DNA from 2 places in the Fodinibius sp. genome. Region 1 is predicted to be linked to the other one. Evidence: riboswitches for the same ligand, from Rfam matches in the RefSeq annotation. Region 1 holds a riboswitch; the other holds the start of a gene.
What was found. Region 1 has a riboswitch for cobalamin ahead of ACESLU_RS09705 (ABC transporter substrate-binding protein). Riboswitches for the same ligand answer to the same signal wherever they lie in the genome.

Region 1 (5,405 bases):
CGGGCTTTGTCTTCACGCTTTTTTCGTTGTTCCCGGTATTCTTCATAGGTACCGTGATGGTCGCGAATTTCCCCGTCCCCCTCGAATACGAAATAGTGCTCAACAAGCTTATCCATAAAAAAGCGATCGTGTGAAACGAGGATCAGGCAGCCTTCGAAGTCGAGCAGAAACTCCTCCAGCTTATTGAGGGTGAGCAGGTCCAGGTCGTTGGTCGGCTCGTCGAGGATCAGGAAATTCGGATTCTGAATGAGCACCAACATCAGACTGAGCCGCTTTTTTTCACCCCCGCTTAGCTTTTTTACCGGGGTATACTGCATTTCGGGAGAAAACAGGAAGTGCTCCAGAAACTGCGAAGCGGATATCTTTTTCCCGCTTGACAGTTTGATGACTTTGGCCACGTCTTCAATCACATCGATCGCCCGCTGGTCTTCATCAAAGAGGAGTCCTTCCTGCCTGTAATGGCCGAATACGATGGTTTCTCCCGTCCGTATCTTCCCCGAATCGATTGGTTCTTCCCCTGTAAGCAGTTTGAGGAAGGTGCTCTTGCCGGCACCGTTTTTGCCGATAATGCCGATCCGTTCGCCTTTCTCAAAGTCATAATAAAAACTGTCGAGAATGGTCTCGTCCCCATAACTTTTGGAGACATTGATCAATTCCAGGATCTTGCCGCCCATCCGGTGCATATCCATCTGGAGGCGGAGTTCAGGCCCCCCGGGACCCGTGTCCGTCTTGTCTTGAAGCTCTTCAAAATCATCGATGCGCGATTTGGATTTCGTCGTCCGCGCTTTGGGAGAGCGCCGCATCCACTGAAGCTCCTTTTTATAAAGCTGATTGGCCTTGTGCATCTTTTTCCGCTCGATTTCCTGCCGTTCCGCCCGTTTTTCAAGGAAATATTGATAATTTCCATCATGGTGATAGATTTTACCGTCCTCCAGCTCAATAATGTGATTACATACGCGATCCAGGAAATAGCGGTCGTGTGTGACCATCAGCAGTGTTTTGGTACTCTTTTTCAGGTACTCTTCGAGCCACTCGATCATATCCACATCCAGGTGGTTGGTCGGCTCGTCGAGGATCAGAAAATCCGGATCGTCCAGCAGCACAAAGGCCAGGGCCACCCGCTTTCGCTGTCCCCCCGAAAGAGTGCCGATGGACTGGTCCAGGTCGTGGATATCCAGCTTGCCGAGAATCTGTTCCATCCGCTGCTCGTAATCCCAGGCGTCGGCCGCCTCCATGGCTGCTGCGGCTTTCTCGAACGCCTTCCGGGTTTTCTCATTGTAATTTTCAGCCTGCTCCCGGGCTGCTTTTTCATACTGCTGGATGAGCTGAACCATCCTGTTGTCGCTTTGCGCAATGTAGGAGCGGATGGTCTTGCGCTCATCCAGCTGCGGGTCCTGTTCGAGGAAGCCGATGCTGACGTCGTTTTGAATCATCACCTTGCCGGCATCCGGGGTCTCCCTGCCGGCCAATATCTTCAGCAATGTAGACTTTCCCGTACCATTTTCAGCGATCAGGGCGGTCTTGTCCCCCTTTGAAATACCGAAGGAGAGATCCTCAAACAGCACCTTGATACCGTAGTTCTTGGCCAGGTTTTCAGTTGACAGGTAGGTCATGAATCGTTTTCGACAAGATTATTAAGAGTGAACGTCGTGGGTGCGGGGCATAAGATAAGAAAAGTAATACGGACTCACAGCCTTTTCGCCGGATCCTGGTATGTTGGGAATAGCATTGCCCCGGGGCTGAACATCCGGGTAAGTTTCCCGTTGGCTTATATGACAGAATACCGTTACTTTAATCATCTATTTCTAACCTACTGATTCATTGACGGTTTGTCCCGCTGCAGGCGGGACGTTAAAAGGGAATCCGGTGACCTGTGCCGTGTGGCCACGGGTAGTCCGGAGCAGTCCCCGCTGCTGTAAGCTCTTAACCCTTGTTTCTCAACACTCTTTTGTGAGAGATACGGACTAACGTTTTTAATCCTTCGATACCACTGTCCGCCGGCCGGCGGACGGGAAGGTTGTTGAAAGCGGAGCAAGCCAGAAGACCTGCCGGCAATGATGATGGAAAAGCTTTCGGGAGAAAAGCCGTACCGATGTCAACAAGGCGATCCTTTTTTCGACATGCATACTACAATAGACGTGCCTGTGCGGTCCTTTTGGTCGCCGTTCTGCTCGCGGCGGGTTGCCAATCGTCTGCTTCCGAAGGGCAGCCAAACTCCCCGGAACCCGACACGGTAGCCGTCGATTTTTCCCACAAGGCAGAGGCCGATTATGCCGAGGGATTTCGCATCAGTTACCGCGACAACTACAAGCTTCTGGAAATTATCAATCCTTTTCAGGATCGCCTCGACACGTTGCGCTACTCCCTGGTACCAAGGGAGATAGCAGATCAGGTTAACGTAAAAAATACCCGAAAAATCCCCATTCCCGTCCGCACCCTGGTCGCCACTTCCGCCACTCATATCGCTCTCACGGATATGCTCGACGCCAATGAAAGGGTTACCGGAGTGGTGGGCGCCGATTATGTCTATACCCCGGAGGTCCGCCAGCGAATAGAGGAGGGGACCATAACCGGCTTCCAGGAAGGGGAGCTCAATAAGGAAAAGGTGCTTGCCCTCGATCCCGATCTGCTTATGGTTTCCGGGGGACCCACATCACAGTTTGATCATTACCGCGTACTGATGGATTCCGGTATTGATCTGCTGGTGAATTCCGAATGGCTGGAGACGACCCCGCTTGGCAAGGCGGAATGGGTCAAGGTGATGGCGGCCCTGTTAAACAAAGAAAAGCTGGCCAACAAAAAGTTTGACAAGGTAGCCCGGCAATATAACGATTTCAAGGCAGCGGTTGACACGGTGGAGGATAAGCCGATGACGATCAATAATATGCCGTACAAGGGCGCCTGGTTTGTCCCGGGCGGGGAGAGTTTTACCGCCCGGTTTCTCAAGGACGCGGGAGCGGATTACCCGTGGTTGGAGTCTGAGGAGACCGGGGGACTCCGAAAAGCATTCGAGGTGGTGTACCGGCAGGGACTGGAAGCCGATGTCTGGTTGCACCCTGGAACCGCAAAAACAAAAGAGGATATTTTAGCCAAAGATGAGCGCTTCCGCGATTTTAAATCATTTCAGACCGGCGAAATCTATCATAACTATCGGCGTTCCACCCCGTCGGGGGCGAATGACTTTTGGGAGTCGGGGGTCGTACGTCCCGACCTCGTTCTGGCTGACCTGATCAAAATTTTCCATCCTGAAATCGCGGGCGACCATGACTTTTACTATTACGACAATGTTGAGTGATGACTGATCAGCCAAGGGATCATAAAAGGCCGTATCGCATGGGAATTCGTCCCCTGTACTTTTTCCTCCTCGTGACGGGGGTCGTTGGGCTTTTCCTGTTAAACCTGGCGCTCGGCTCGGTGAATATCCCACTTCCCGATATTCTGCATATGTTGTCGGGAGGAGAACCCCGGGAACCGGCCTGGCAAAAGATTCTGATCAACATACGCATACCCCGCGCTGTTACCGCTATCCTGGCCGGCAGCGCGCTTTCCGTGGCGGGACTCCTTATGCAGACGCTGTTCCGTAACCCGCTGGCCGGACCATCGGTGCTGGGCATCACAGCGGGCGCGAGTCTCGGCGTAGCGGTGGTAATGTTAGCCGGCGGGACGATCACGACTATTTTTGCCATCCGGCAACTGTCCGCAATGGGGAGCTGGTTGATTATATTAGCGGCAAGTATCGGTTCGGCAGCGGTATTGTTGCTTATCCTGCTTATCTCCGTAAAGGTTCGGGATAATGTGACGCTGCTTATTATCGGTTTGATGGTCGGCAATATGACCATCGCTCTGGTGAGTATCTGGCAGTATTTCAGCCGGCCGGAACAGATCCAGGACTACCTGATATGGACGTTCGGCAGCCTGGGAGGGGTACCGCTCAGCCAGCTTTGGATGTTGGGCGTCCTGACGCTCGCAGGAGGAGGCATGGCCATGCTGCTGTCCAAATCGCTCAACGGGCTGTTGTTAGGCGAAAATTACGCGCGCAGCATGGGCTTGTCCGTTTCCAGGGCCCGGATATGGATCATCGTAAGCACCAGCCTGCTGGCCGGGGGCATCACGGCCTTTTGCGGGCCTATCGGTTTTGTCGGGATTGCCGTTCCCCATTTGACCAGGTCGCTGCTGGGCACGAACGAGCATCGCGTGCTCGTTCCGGGGACCCTGTTGATGGGAGCGATGCTGCTGCTGGGCTGTGATGTCATCGCCCAGATGCCCGGCTCTACGGCGACCCTGCCCATCAGCGCGGTCACTTCGATGGTGGGCTCTCCGGTGGTGATATGGGTGATCATTCAGCGCAAAAACCTGCAGGCTTCCTTCTGATGGATAACCCTGAACCTATCATATCGAGCCGGGATTTGGAGATCGGATTTCCGACGCGGGGACGTCGTCGTACCTCCACCACCGTGGCCCGCCATATTGATGTGTCGCTGCACAGGGGAGCGGTTGTTTGCCTGCTGGGACCCAACGGATCGGGAAAGTCAACGCTTATCCGCACGCTCGCCGGGCTGCACGCTCCATTGAGCGGGACGATCCATTTATCGGGGGAAGAAATAAGCGGTCTTTCTGTCAGGGAGGTCTCCCGGAAGGTAAGTACGGTGCTGACCGACCGTCTTACGATCGGTAATTTAAGCGTATACGAGCTGGTGGCCTTCGGTCGTTCGCCCTACACGGGGTGGTTCGGTTCGCTGGACCAACAAGATGAAGAAAAAATAGCCTGGGCTATTGAATCCACGGGTATTGAACCGTTTGTCGACCGCGACGTACTGCACCTGAGCGACGGGGAGCGTCAAAAAGTGATGATCGCCCGGGCGCTGGCGCAGGATACCTCCGCTATCTTGCTGGATGAGCCCACGGCTCACCTGGACCTGCCCAACCGGGTGGCGATTATGCGCCTGTTGCGTCGTTTGTCCCATAATACGCGAAAGGCGGTTTTACTGTCAACCCATGAGCTGGACCTCGCCCTTAAAGCGGCCGACTCGCTGTGGCTCATTGACCGGCAGGGCAGGGTGGTCACCGGCACGCCCGAGGATCTGGTGCTGGACGGTACGTTTGAAGCGGTGTTTGCGCAGGACAGCTTCGATTTCGACCGTGCCACCGGTTCGTTCAGGCTTCACGAACCTTCCAGAGGGTCGATCTGCCTGCATGGGGATGCCGAGGGCGTCTTTTGGACGCGACGGGCCCTGGAGCGCTCCGGCTATGAGGTATCAGAATCGAATGGTACGGAGCTCCGGGTGGTGGTACAGCCGTCCGGGAAGGAATTCCAGTGGGAGATCAGCTATGAAGGAGAGCAATACCCCTGCCATTCGGTCCGGGATTTGATCCATGAGCTGGGGAAGTTGGAGTCTTAATTTAAG
Region 2 (9,699 bases), on a different contig from region 1:
CACGGCGATACCACCCGAATTCAGTCAGTGACATTAATCGCATCGATCGGCGTTCAGGAGCTGGAACTCCTGGGCGGCTATACCCTGAATCATTCCGTCCATGGCATACAGCTCGGGGCCGTGTGGTTGTTACATAATGCCGTACCTCACTTCGGACTCTTTCAAGCACTGGACATTAACGTGCCCTATGCCAAGAGCTATTACGAATCGGACCAGCGTCCCCTCCGTTCCTACCTCAAATCATATAAAAAGCCGATGTTGATTGTGCATGGCACAGAGGACCCGCTCGTGCCTGATGCGGTCGCCCGTGAGCACCAGCGGATTGTCCCGCATAGCACGCTGCAACTCTATCGGGCCGATCACGAGATCACCGAAACACATGACGACTCGGTAGCCGGTGATATCCGCATGTTTATTGAGCGGGTGGAAGCAGGCGAAGCCCGAACCTGGGAAGATGCGTCGCAGGAACGGCTCGCGAAAGCAGCGAAACCTTTCTCAAATGTCGACTTTGCCAGGTTTGAGGGAATCTCTCTGATGGTCATTATGCTCATAATCGTCCTGGCGACGTTGATCAGTGAAGATCTGGCCTGCATCGGGGCCGGATTGTTGGCGGCGCGTGGACTCATTGGCTTTTGGCCTGCCACCCTGGCTTGCCTGGTCGGTATTTTTATCGGGGATGTGGGGCTGTACCTGGCGGGACGCTTTGTCGGCAGGAAAGCCATCCGGAAGGCTCCTTTTAAGTGGATGTTTTCGGAAAGCGATCTGGATAAGAGTGCCGAATGGTTTAAGAGACGGGGACCCATGATTATTATTGCCAGCCGATTTTTGCCCGGAAGCCGCTTGCCCACTTATTTCAGTGCGGGGGTCATCAAGGCCGGTTTTTGGATGTTTATCTTCTATTTTTTACTTGCTGCCGTGGTATGGACACCTATACTGGTCGGTATCTCACAGCTGCTGGGTAATGAACTGCTCCGGTATTTTTCGCTGTACCAGGATTATGCTCTTTGGGCATTGTTGGCTCTCATATTGCTACTGGTCATCATCGCCAAGGCCGTTATTCCCGCATTCAGTTACCGGGGACTGGGCTGATTTTTCTGACTTCCCGGATGTGAAAAAAATCCGGGTTAAAGGGTTCCTTTTTGGCCGTGAAAAGAGGGTAAGTTAGACCAGTATAACCAATGGCCGGTTATTCTTCATCGAAATATTTATCCAGGATATCCTCGGCATCGGGATGGCCCAGCTCCCTGGCAGTAATCAGATCCTGCCGGGCCTTGTCTGTTTGATCCTCCATTAAATAACTGCAGCCCCGGTTAAAAAAGGCTTCGGTAAACTCAGCATTTTGTTTAATCGCTTTGCTGAAATGTTCAATAGCCCGGGCATGATCTGATCGATGATTGGCACTGATGATTCCCAGTCCATAGTGAGCCAATTCATTATCCCCGTTGAGCTGTATCGATCGTTTGAGATGTTTTATACCGGTATTAACATCCTTATTATTAATATGGAAAGATCCCGCAATTTCATGCAGCTCATCATCTTTGGGAAGTTGTTTTAGAGCAAATTGAAGGATTTCTTTTGCTTCTTTCCTCGGAGCTTCTGAAATTTTTATCAGAACTTTATTTCTCAGGGCTTCTTTATTTTTTGGTTCCCTGTTGAGCACCTGGTTAAAGAGGCGAAGAGCCTGTTCATAGTTCCCTTTTTCTAAAAATGATCGTCCCCGTTCAAATATTTGATCTGTTTTTTGTCCCATATCGAGTTGATCGCCTAAGGTGAGTCAATAAAAGCAAGCAATGGTAAAGAAGAATTAAGGGTAAATCGGAAAAAAAAGGCTGCCCATGAATGGTGGGCAGCCCGTAATTGCAGTGATATAAATGAATTAGTAGGAGTTGCTGCGGGTATAGCTGGTGCAGTTACCGTTCTCCTTTCCATCTTTTTTGCATTCATCCTTGTCCTCAAAACCGCCATCAGAATAAGCCTGGATGTCGCCGTTTTTGGCCGTTCTCCGCCATCTCCATTCGCCTTTAACATCCTTGTAAATTTCACATCGTGGCATAAGTATATTGCTTGTCTTTAAATTTAGAGTTGTACCTGTAAACATAATCACTTTTTACCTAATTATGAAAAAATGAGCTAATGAACCTGTATTATTGCAAAAGGGCTTTGAAAAACAAGGGGTTTCATTCAATACCATAGCCTGAGCGATTTCAAAACCGCAGCGTATATACAGACTACTGATGCGGATGTTGAAATCGCAAAAATGAAAATGCAGAGATTGGGTAAAACAACAGTTTGGCAGAGGTCTCTACAAATAAACCCATAAAATATAGGGGAAATATCAGGGAAGGAGTTTAAAATCGTAACTTGCGTTTTCTTTCACCTCCAGGCGGGGCAGGTCTACTTTTGTATCGTGCTCCTCAGCCTCTTTAAGGAGTGCCTCGTGAAACTCCCGGGAAACCAGCAGCCGCTGGTATTCAACGCCGTTTTCATAAATATAGTCTGTAATTGCATCGCGCAGGCGATCCATCTTCTCCATGGTATGTATTCTTTTTAATTAATGGTAATTTACGTGTTGGGCAGACAACAAAACCAGGTGCGGGCATACCCAGTTGTAAACATGCGGTTATTTATCAATCAAGCGGCTTGACCTTGATATTTTTGTAGTACACCACACTCTCCGGATCGTGTCCCTGCAGGGCAAAGGTTCCGCTGTCGAGTACGCGTCCCTCGCGGTCCACTTCTTCCGGTTCAGTGTATTCGATGAATGTCTCACCATCCATATTCACCGTAACGTCTTTATCCTGCACCTTGATGTGTAACGTAAACCACTCCCCGTCTTTGGCGGGAGCGTCGTTCATCACATCCTCGATAGCATAGAGACTGGCCGTTTTCCGAGGATCGTCGTGGGTGTTATTCACCTGCACTTCGTATCCCTTCTCCGGCCAGCCTTCCTCCTGGTATTCGGTGTGGAAATAGATGCCCGAGTTGGAGCCTTCAGTTGTTTTTACGTCGGCTTTGAATTCGAAGTTCTTAAAATCATGGTCTGCTACGGGACCCGCATAAAAGAGATGCGCGCGGGGACCGTCGACCTTGATGAGTCCGTCTTCCACCGAAAAAGTCTCCGGATTCTCACTGGCCTGCCAATCATTGAGCGTCTGCCCGTCATACAGGGAGATCCATTCTTCATTTGTTTCCTGGGCCGAAGAGGAAATTGCTCCACCGAGTACCATAGCCGTCATGGCTACTGCGGTCATTATTTTAATTGAAAGTTTCATAATTCACTATGCCTTAGAAGTTCGGATTATGCTCTCCCACCAGGGAGACGCGTTTTATTTACAGGTATCTTACCATACGCATTTTAGTCCGTCCGTTCAACTTGTAATTTCTTTGTTTAAGCTTTTTACAGGTTGACGTTGAGGGAATATCCACACTATTGAAGCTCACCGATATCGTATTAGCACGATGTTAGAAATTATTATAACAACTTTCCTACGGTTATACTAATGACTCCATCTATGTTGTTATGTTATCTATATAACTCTGTTTATGTTATGGAACTGGGCCCGGCCCCCCCCATAAAATTTTTTTTGACGTAGCTAATCAGGATTTAAGTCTGTAATGATACATTATACTATAGCGTCTGACAGTTCAGTAAGCTTTCGAATTCGTTTTACGAAATATTTAAGCAGTCCCTGGCTTAATTGAACCCGGTCTTCCAGCAGGTCATAAAAGTCTATGCGATCAATAACCAGAAAACTGGATTCTTCTTTGCAGATAGCTGATGTTAACTGTTCTTCACCATCAAAAAATCCCCATACTCCGATTGCAATAGGATCGGTAAGTTCTTTTCTCAGTTCTCCATTGCGGTGCAATTGAACCTTACCATTGATTAATATGAACATAGATTGGGAGCGGTCTCCCTCTTTAAAAAGAACTTCATTGTTATCGGCCGAATAACTTTTGGTTATGCCAGCGAGGTGGGCTAATTGTTCGGAAGCAATATCTGCAAATAGTTCAATACCCTGTAAAAAAATTACCCGTTCTATCGTTGTTTCCATAGTTGTGCATTATATAAAATTATATTATCGCGCATTTCTTTTCATGACCAGTTCAGCCGTTTCTCTAATGAGTTCATTGGGAGAATATACTGCTTTTTTTACTTTTGCCTGAAGCGTATCAGGACACTGGGGAGATACACTGTAGATAGCGCAAACCTGCAACCAAAGATCTTCTCCTTCTATTAATTGATGCAATCCTTCATCATAACGTTTTTCAGGAATATCAAATAACTGGCGGCCCCGTGTAAGTTTTATCCTTTCGTTTTGATGGTCTCCAATGGGAAAAACATATTTTCGATCTGCTTCCGTTAAAACATTATCCAAAAATTCGATAGCTGCAGAACGTTTATCAGTTGACAAACTTTGAAGAGCCAGGTATGTTCCATACATGTCTTTGGGATCATAAATAAGACCCAGCAAGCGGAACAGGCGCTCTACGTTTTGCCCCATTTTTTCGTCAAGAGCCTTCAGTAGTATTCTGTTTGGTCGATTCGGCCGATTCGGAGGCTGAAGCTGTTTTATCGAGAGCAACTCAAAATAATGCAATGCTTCACTTTTGATGGTTTGACGTACTTTTTTGATATCCATTTCAAGTGATGGACGTTCCCGGATCAGTTTATTCAGGGCTTTGATGACGTGGTAGCGGAGGTCAGTATTTTGAATGTCGATCATATCAAACAACTGATCTGCTGTAGACTGCTCAGGGAGATGAGAGAAAATACCCGGTATACTTTTTCGAATATTCTTATCCAGGGTACGGTCAAAAAAACGATTTTTATAGAGAATCAGGTAATCGGTGCCATAGGAAGCGAGTGTTTTTCTGATTTCAATCTTGAATTCGGGGTTTTTCAATTTTTCAATTAATAGAGGTATAAAACGATCACTTTTTTGACGACCAATACTGGAAATAGCTTTTCTTACCACTGAAGGATGTTCATCATTCAGTAGTTTTGACAAATATTTGTGTGCAATCGTATCATTTTCAATATATCCCAGTGCATCCGCAATCTGGGCTCTTATGACTACTGCATCTTTCTCTTTTTTATCCAAAAGCTGGTCAAAAAATTCAGGTTCTACCAGGTCAGTAGCTGATCCCCTGTGTTTACTGGCGCAACCGAGGGCCGCCGATTTCAGTTTGTAGTCGTTGTGTGCCAAATACGATTTAATAATACTGGTGGGATCCTCATGCGAGTGCTTGCACAGGTAATAGATGGTTTCCAACCGTATTTCCGGATCCTCGTCTTGTAATAATGTTATTATCTCTCCGGTGAGATTCAGACTCTCCACACCTTGCAGCATAATCAAAGCTTGCAGTTTTATTTCACTGTTCTGATGATCCAATAGTTGTCTTAGATCTTCCGCAATCTTTTCGACGTTACTGTCTTTCAGTAAAAAGAGGGTATGCAAAACCTGTGAATCACTGGTGCTATGTAATGATTCCTTGATAATGGAATAAATAGTGGATTCATTGAGGTTAAGGGCCATACTGTCGGTCCCGATAAGCTGTTTCTGGATTGAGCTTCGAAACTTATTCACATATCCCTTTTTGGCTCGTATGCCAAGCAAAATCCAAATGATCAATAATGTGATAACGACATAGGTCAGCAGATATACCGACCAGTTGAGTACGACAATAAAGCCCAGTAATACGACCCCTCCCAGTCCACGGGAAAAGCGATCCACAAAGATATCAATGAAAATTTTAGTTTGTTCTTTGGTATGCTGGGAGATGGGTAAAAAAAGCAGTTCACGGCCTGTTTTATCAATGGAGTAGCGGGTAGCTCCATCGAACCCATTTAAAATAACGATCGATGCCAGTACGGGTTCAACAGCCATCAGTATAGCTCCGATCATCATGCTAACGGGACGCGATAAAATAGCACCCGACAGGCCCATTTTTTTTATGATCTGCGAAGATAGCAATACTTGTATACCTAAAGAAGCCAGGCTGACACCGGCATAAAAGGTACCTATAAATGCAGTTAAGCCCGCGGTTTCGGGATAGGCGTCAAAAGCAAGTGCTTTAAACTGGTAATCGGTAAAAGTAGTGGTCATCATTGTCAGACCTATGATTCCGGCTACTGTAAGTTGATAACGGGATGCCACAATTTTTTGGGCAGCTTTGAGGGGAGAGGAGATTCGAGTACTTTTTTTATTGGCGTCCAGCTTCGATTCAGGAGTTGAGATCTTTGGAATAAAAAACAAGAGTCTCATCGCCAGAATTAATAACCCCACACAAATATAAAGCAGATTCTCTGTAGAAAGATCAATTAGTGAGACGATGAGACTGGAGGCTTCACTACCGGCAATAGCTCCTAAAATAGCTCCGAGTGTAAGGAATGGAAAAACCCGTTTTGACTGTGCGGGTTTAAAAACAGCATTCGCTAATATCCAAAACAATGAGATTACCAGAATCCCAAAAATGCCCACCCAGATATAAAAGGTCATGAAAATCCATTCCATATCATATTGAAACAACCAGCGGATAAACAGAATGTTGACTGCCAGTCCCCCCAGTGTCCAGATAAGGACTGACCGAATGGGATAGCGTCTCATAAATCCGGTGAGAAGATGGGTAACCGGAATGGAAATCACTGCCAGCAGAATATAAACATAGGGAAGATCCTCCGGCCCATTGGAGGTGAGAAATAAGCTATCTCGTGCAGGCTTTAGAAAGTACAGGATGACCATCAGAATAAAATGGATTACGAACATCAGCAGTACCGACCGCCATTCGTCCTTTCGGATGTCATAAAATATGGAGATAAGTTTCTTCAAACTGCTTTATTTGTTTTTGCAGGAAGTGTTCTAATTGTTTTCTAAACTCGTGTGCCTTCGGTATCTATTCTTTTTAAATTCTCTGCCTGCGCAACGGACTACTGACATCTAAAATACAAGAATAATCAGGCATGCAAAGGATAGCCTCATAGGTGTTCTCACCCTATCCAGACCGCAACAGTCAGACTGGGTACGGCGGTCAATACTTTGGAAAATGGCTGTAAAACATATTGATAAAGGTTTTTACCTTGTACTTTGTATCTTGTTTGGCTTGTACAACGCTTCTTTAACAGACTGGTTGATTAGATAATTAAGGTTCTTGTCACGGGTCGACATAATTGGTAACAAATAGCAGACTGGGAATAGCTGGGAATCCAATTGAACCAAATGTTTTTGCTATGGATAAAAATAACAAAGTGATACCTACCTCTTGACCACTTTTGCCGGCTGTTCTACTTCATCTCCTGTAAAACTTGCTCCCAGCAGTTGTGACCGATAATCCTGATAAAAGTTAACCAGCAAGCCTCTTTTCAGCAGTTTAAAACTGATAAAGTGGCAATGACCAAAAAAGAAGAGCGACATTAACAGGATATTGGGCCACTCTCTGCACTTAATATATAATTTTTTTTCGAAATAGTATGAGTATGTAAATGAGGCCACCAGCCCGCCCGTACCGTACTTTGCCAATATCTCTTCATCGAAATGTTAACAACTTCGGCTAAATGTGGAAAAGTAATCGTTGACAATGAACGCAGAAGCTGTTTTCTTGAAAGTAAGATTTAAAGGTGTCCGCTAGTCGGCGGATGAAAAGGGAATCCGGTGATCCCCGAAGAGGGAGAATCCGGAGCTGTTCCCGCAACTGTAATCCGATATGTTTCCTTGTTAAGCCACTGTCTCAGCCCCAAAAGAGATGGGAAGGATCAGGGAAATTTCGGGAAGCCAGGAGACCTGCCTTTAAATTGACTAAACGAGGCCTTCGGGAGTTAAGGCGTTGTTGGAAGACAGGTCTGGTGCATGTCTATATTATGAGTTATATGATATTTATATCTCCTGTCTTATCAACGTTTTAGCATTCCCTCCCCGTATAATTATAAGCTAAAACAAGGTATTACTCATGCTTACTCATAACCTCGGATACCCGCGGATAGGTATCAACAGAGATCTTAAAAAAATCGTAGAATCTTATTGGAAAGGCGATGTAAGTAAATCAAAACTGGTGGAATCCACCGAAGCGCTTCGGGTGATGCACTGGACCAAACAGAAGGAAGCCGGAATAGACTGGGTGCCGTCGAATGATTTCTCCCTATATGACCAGGTGCTGGATACGGCGCTGCTAGTGGGCGCTATTCCGGAGCGATACCAGGAATTGTACCACCAGGAGAATGACAAAATTCTGAGTTATCCAATCGATACTTATTTTGCAATGGCACGGGGCATACAGAATGAAGAACACGATATATCGGCCATGGAGATGACCAAATGGTTTAATACGAACTACCACTATATCGTCCCGGAGTTTTCACCGGAACAATCTTTCCAGTGCCTTTCATCCAAAATATTTGATGAATACGAGGAGGCTAAAGCTGTTGGAGTAATTACAAAGCCTGTACTTATCGGTCCGATTAGTTTTTTGCTGCTGGGCAAGGAGAAAGATGGGGCCGGAGATTTTCACCGTCTGGATCTGTTGGATGATCTGCTGCCCGTCTACCAGGAAATCTTGGAAAAGCTTGAACGGATGGGCGTAGAGTGGGTACAGATAGAAGAACCGTTTTTGTCCCTCGACCTGGAGGAAAAAGCAAAAGAAGCCTTCCGCCAAACCTATCAAACGCTGGATGAAAACCGGGAGGAGCTGAACCTGTTGTTGACTACCTATTTTGAGGGATTGGGAGTAAACACGGAGCTGTCGTCCGGATTGCCGGTTGAAGGAATTCATATCGATCTGGTAGAAGCCCCCGGTCAGCTTGATGAGGTGCTCGACGCAGTGGATGAAAAACAAGTCCTTTCACTGGGATTAATTAACGGCCGTAACATCTGGAAAGCAGATCTTGAAACGACAATAGAAGTTATTCAACAGGCTGAAGAAGTGCTTGGGAGCGATCGACTTTGGATAGGGCCTTCGTGCTCGCTGTTGCACTGTCCGGTGGACCTGGAGCAGGAGACGGACGAGACGGCGCTGCCTGCCGAGGTGAAACACTGGATGGCTTTTGCTAACCAGAAGCTGGAGGAGCTATCTTTGTTGAAAAAGATTGCAGAGGGTTCGCTAACAGATGAAGAGGAAGTACTCGTAAGGGCGCACCAAGAAGATCTGGCCGATAAGGGAGAGTCATCACTGGTGCATAATCCCGATGTGAAAGAGCGCATGGAGAATCTGGATGATGGGTTCCTGCACCGGGACCACTCCTACAGAGAGCGCAAAAAGATACAGCAAAAGCATCTGAATCTGCCGGATTTATTTCCTGCTACCACTATCGGTTCCTTTCCACAAACCAAAGAAGTCCGGCAATGGCGGGCCGATTACCGTAAGGGAAATCTGTCCCGGAAAGAATATGAGCAACATATCAAAAAGGCGATAGACGAGCTGATCCAAAAGCAGGAAGAGATTGGTCTGGATCTGCTGGTCCACGGTGAATTCGAGCGCAACGATATGGTAGAATATTTCGGCGAGCAGTTTGCCGGTTTTGCCTTTACCCGCAACGGCTGGGTGCAAAGCTACGGGACCCGCGGTGTGAAACCGCCCATCATTTATGGCGATGTCCACCGGCCGGAAGCGATTACCGTCAAGTGGTCAGCCTACGCGCAGTCCCAAACGGATAAGCCGGTAAAAGGAATGCTCACGGGTCCGGTAACCATCCTGCAGTGGTCTTTT

Region 2: it holds a riboswitch for cobalamin, as region 1 does, so the genes downstream of both, metE (5-methyltetrahydropteroyltriglutamate--homocysteine S-methyltransferase) here and ACESLU_RS09705 (ABC transporter substrate-binding protein) in region 1, are expected to answer to the same signal.

What each region holds. Positions count from the first base shown of each region.
Region 1 is NZ_JBEPWZ010000156.1:297-5,701, forward strand. It holds gene ACESLU_RS09700 (ABC-F family ATP-binding cassette domain-containing protein) at 1-1,613, opposite strand, end outside; cobalamin riboswitch at 1,809-2,068, shown strand; gene ACESLU_RS09705 (ABC transporter substrate-binding protein) at 2,093-3,295, shown strand; gene ACESLU_RS09710 (iron chelate uptake ABC transporter family permease subunit) at 3,295-4,371, shown strand; gene ACESLU_RS09715 (ABC transporter ATP-binding protein) at 4,371-5,399, shown strand.
Region 2 is NZ_JBEPWZ010000006.1:9,395-19,093, forward strand. It holds gene ACESLU_RS01040 (alpha/beta fold hydrolase) at 1-1,089, shown strand, start outside; gene ACESLU_RS01045 (tetratricopeptide repeat protein) at 1,187-1,750, opposite strand; gene ACESLU_RS01050 (hypothetical protein) at 1,877-2,053, opposite strand; gene ACESLU_RS01055 (hypothetical protein) at 2,336-2,533, opposite strand; gene ACESLU_RS01060 (DUF1080 domain-containing protein) at 2,628-3,272, opposite strand; gene ACESLU_RS01065 (Crp/Fnr family transcriptional regulator) at 3,624-4,055, opposite strand; gene ACESLU_RS01070 (Npt1/Npt2 family nucleotide transporter) at 4,080-6,833, opposite strand; cobalamin riboswitch at 7,600-7,804, shown strand; gene metE (5-methyltetrahydropteroyltriglutamate--homocysteine S-methyltransferase) at 7,948-9,699, shown strand, end outside.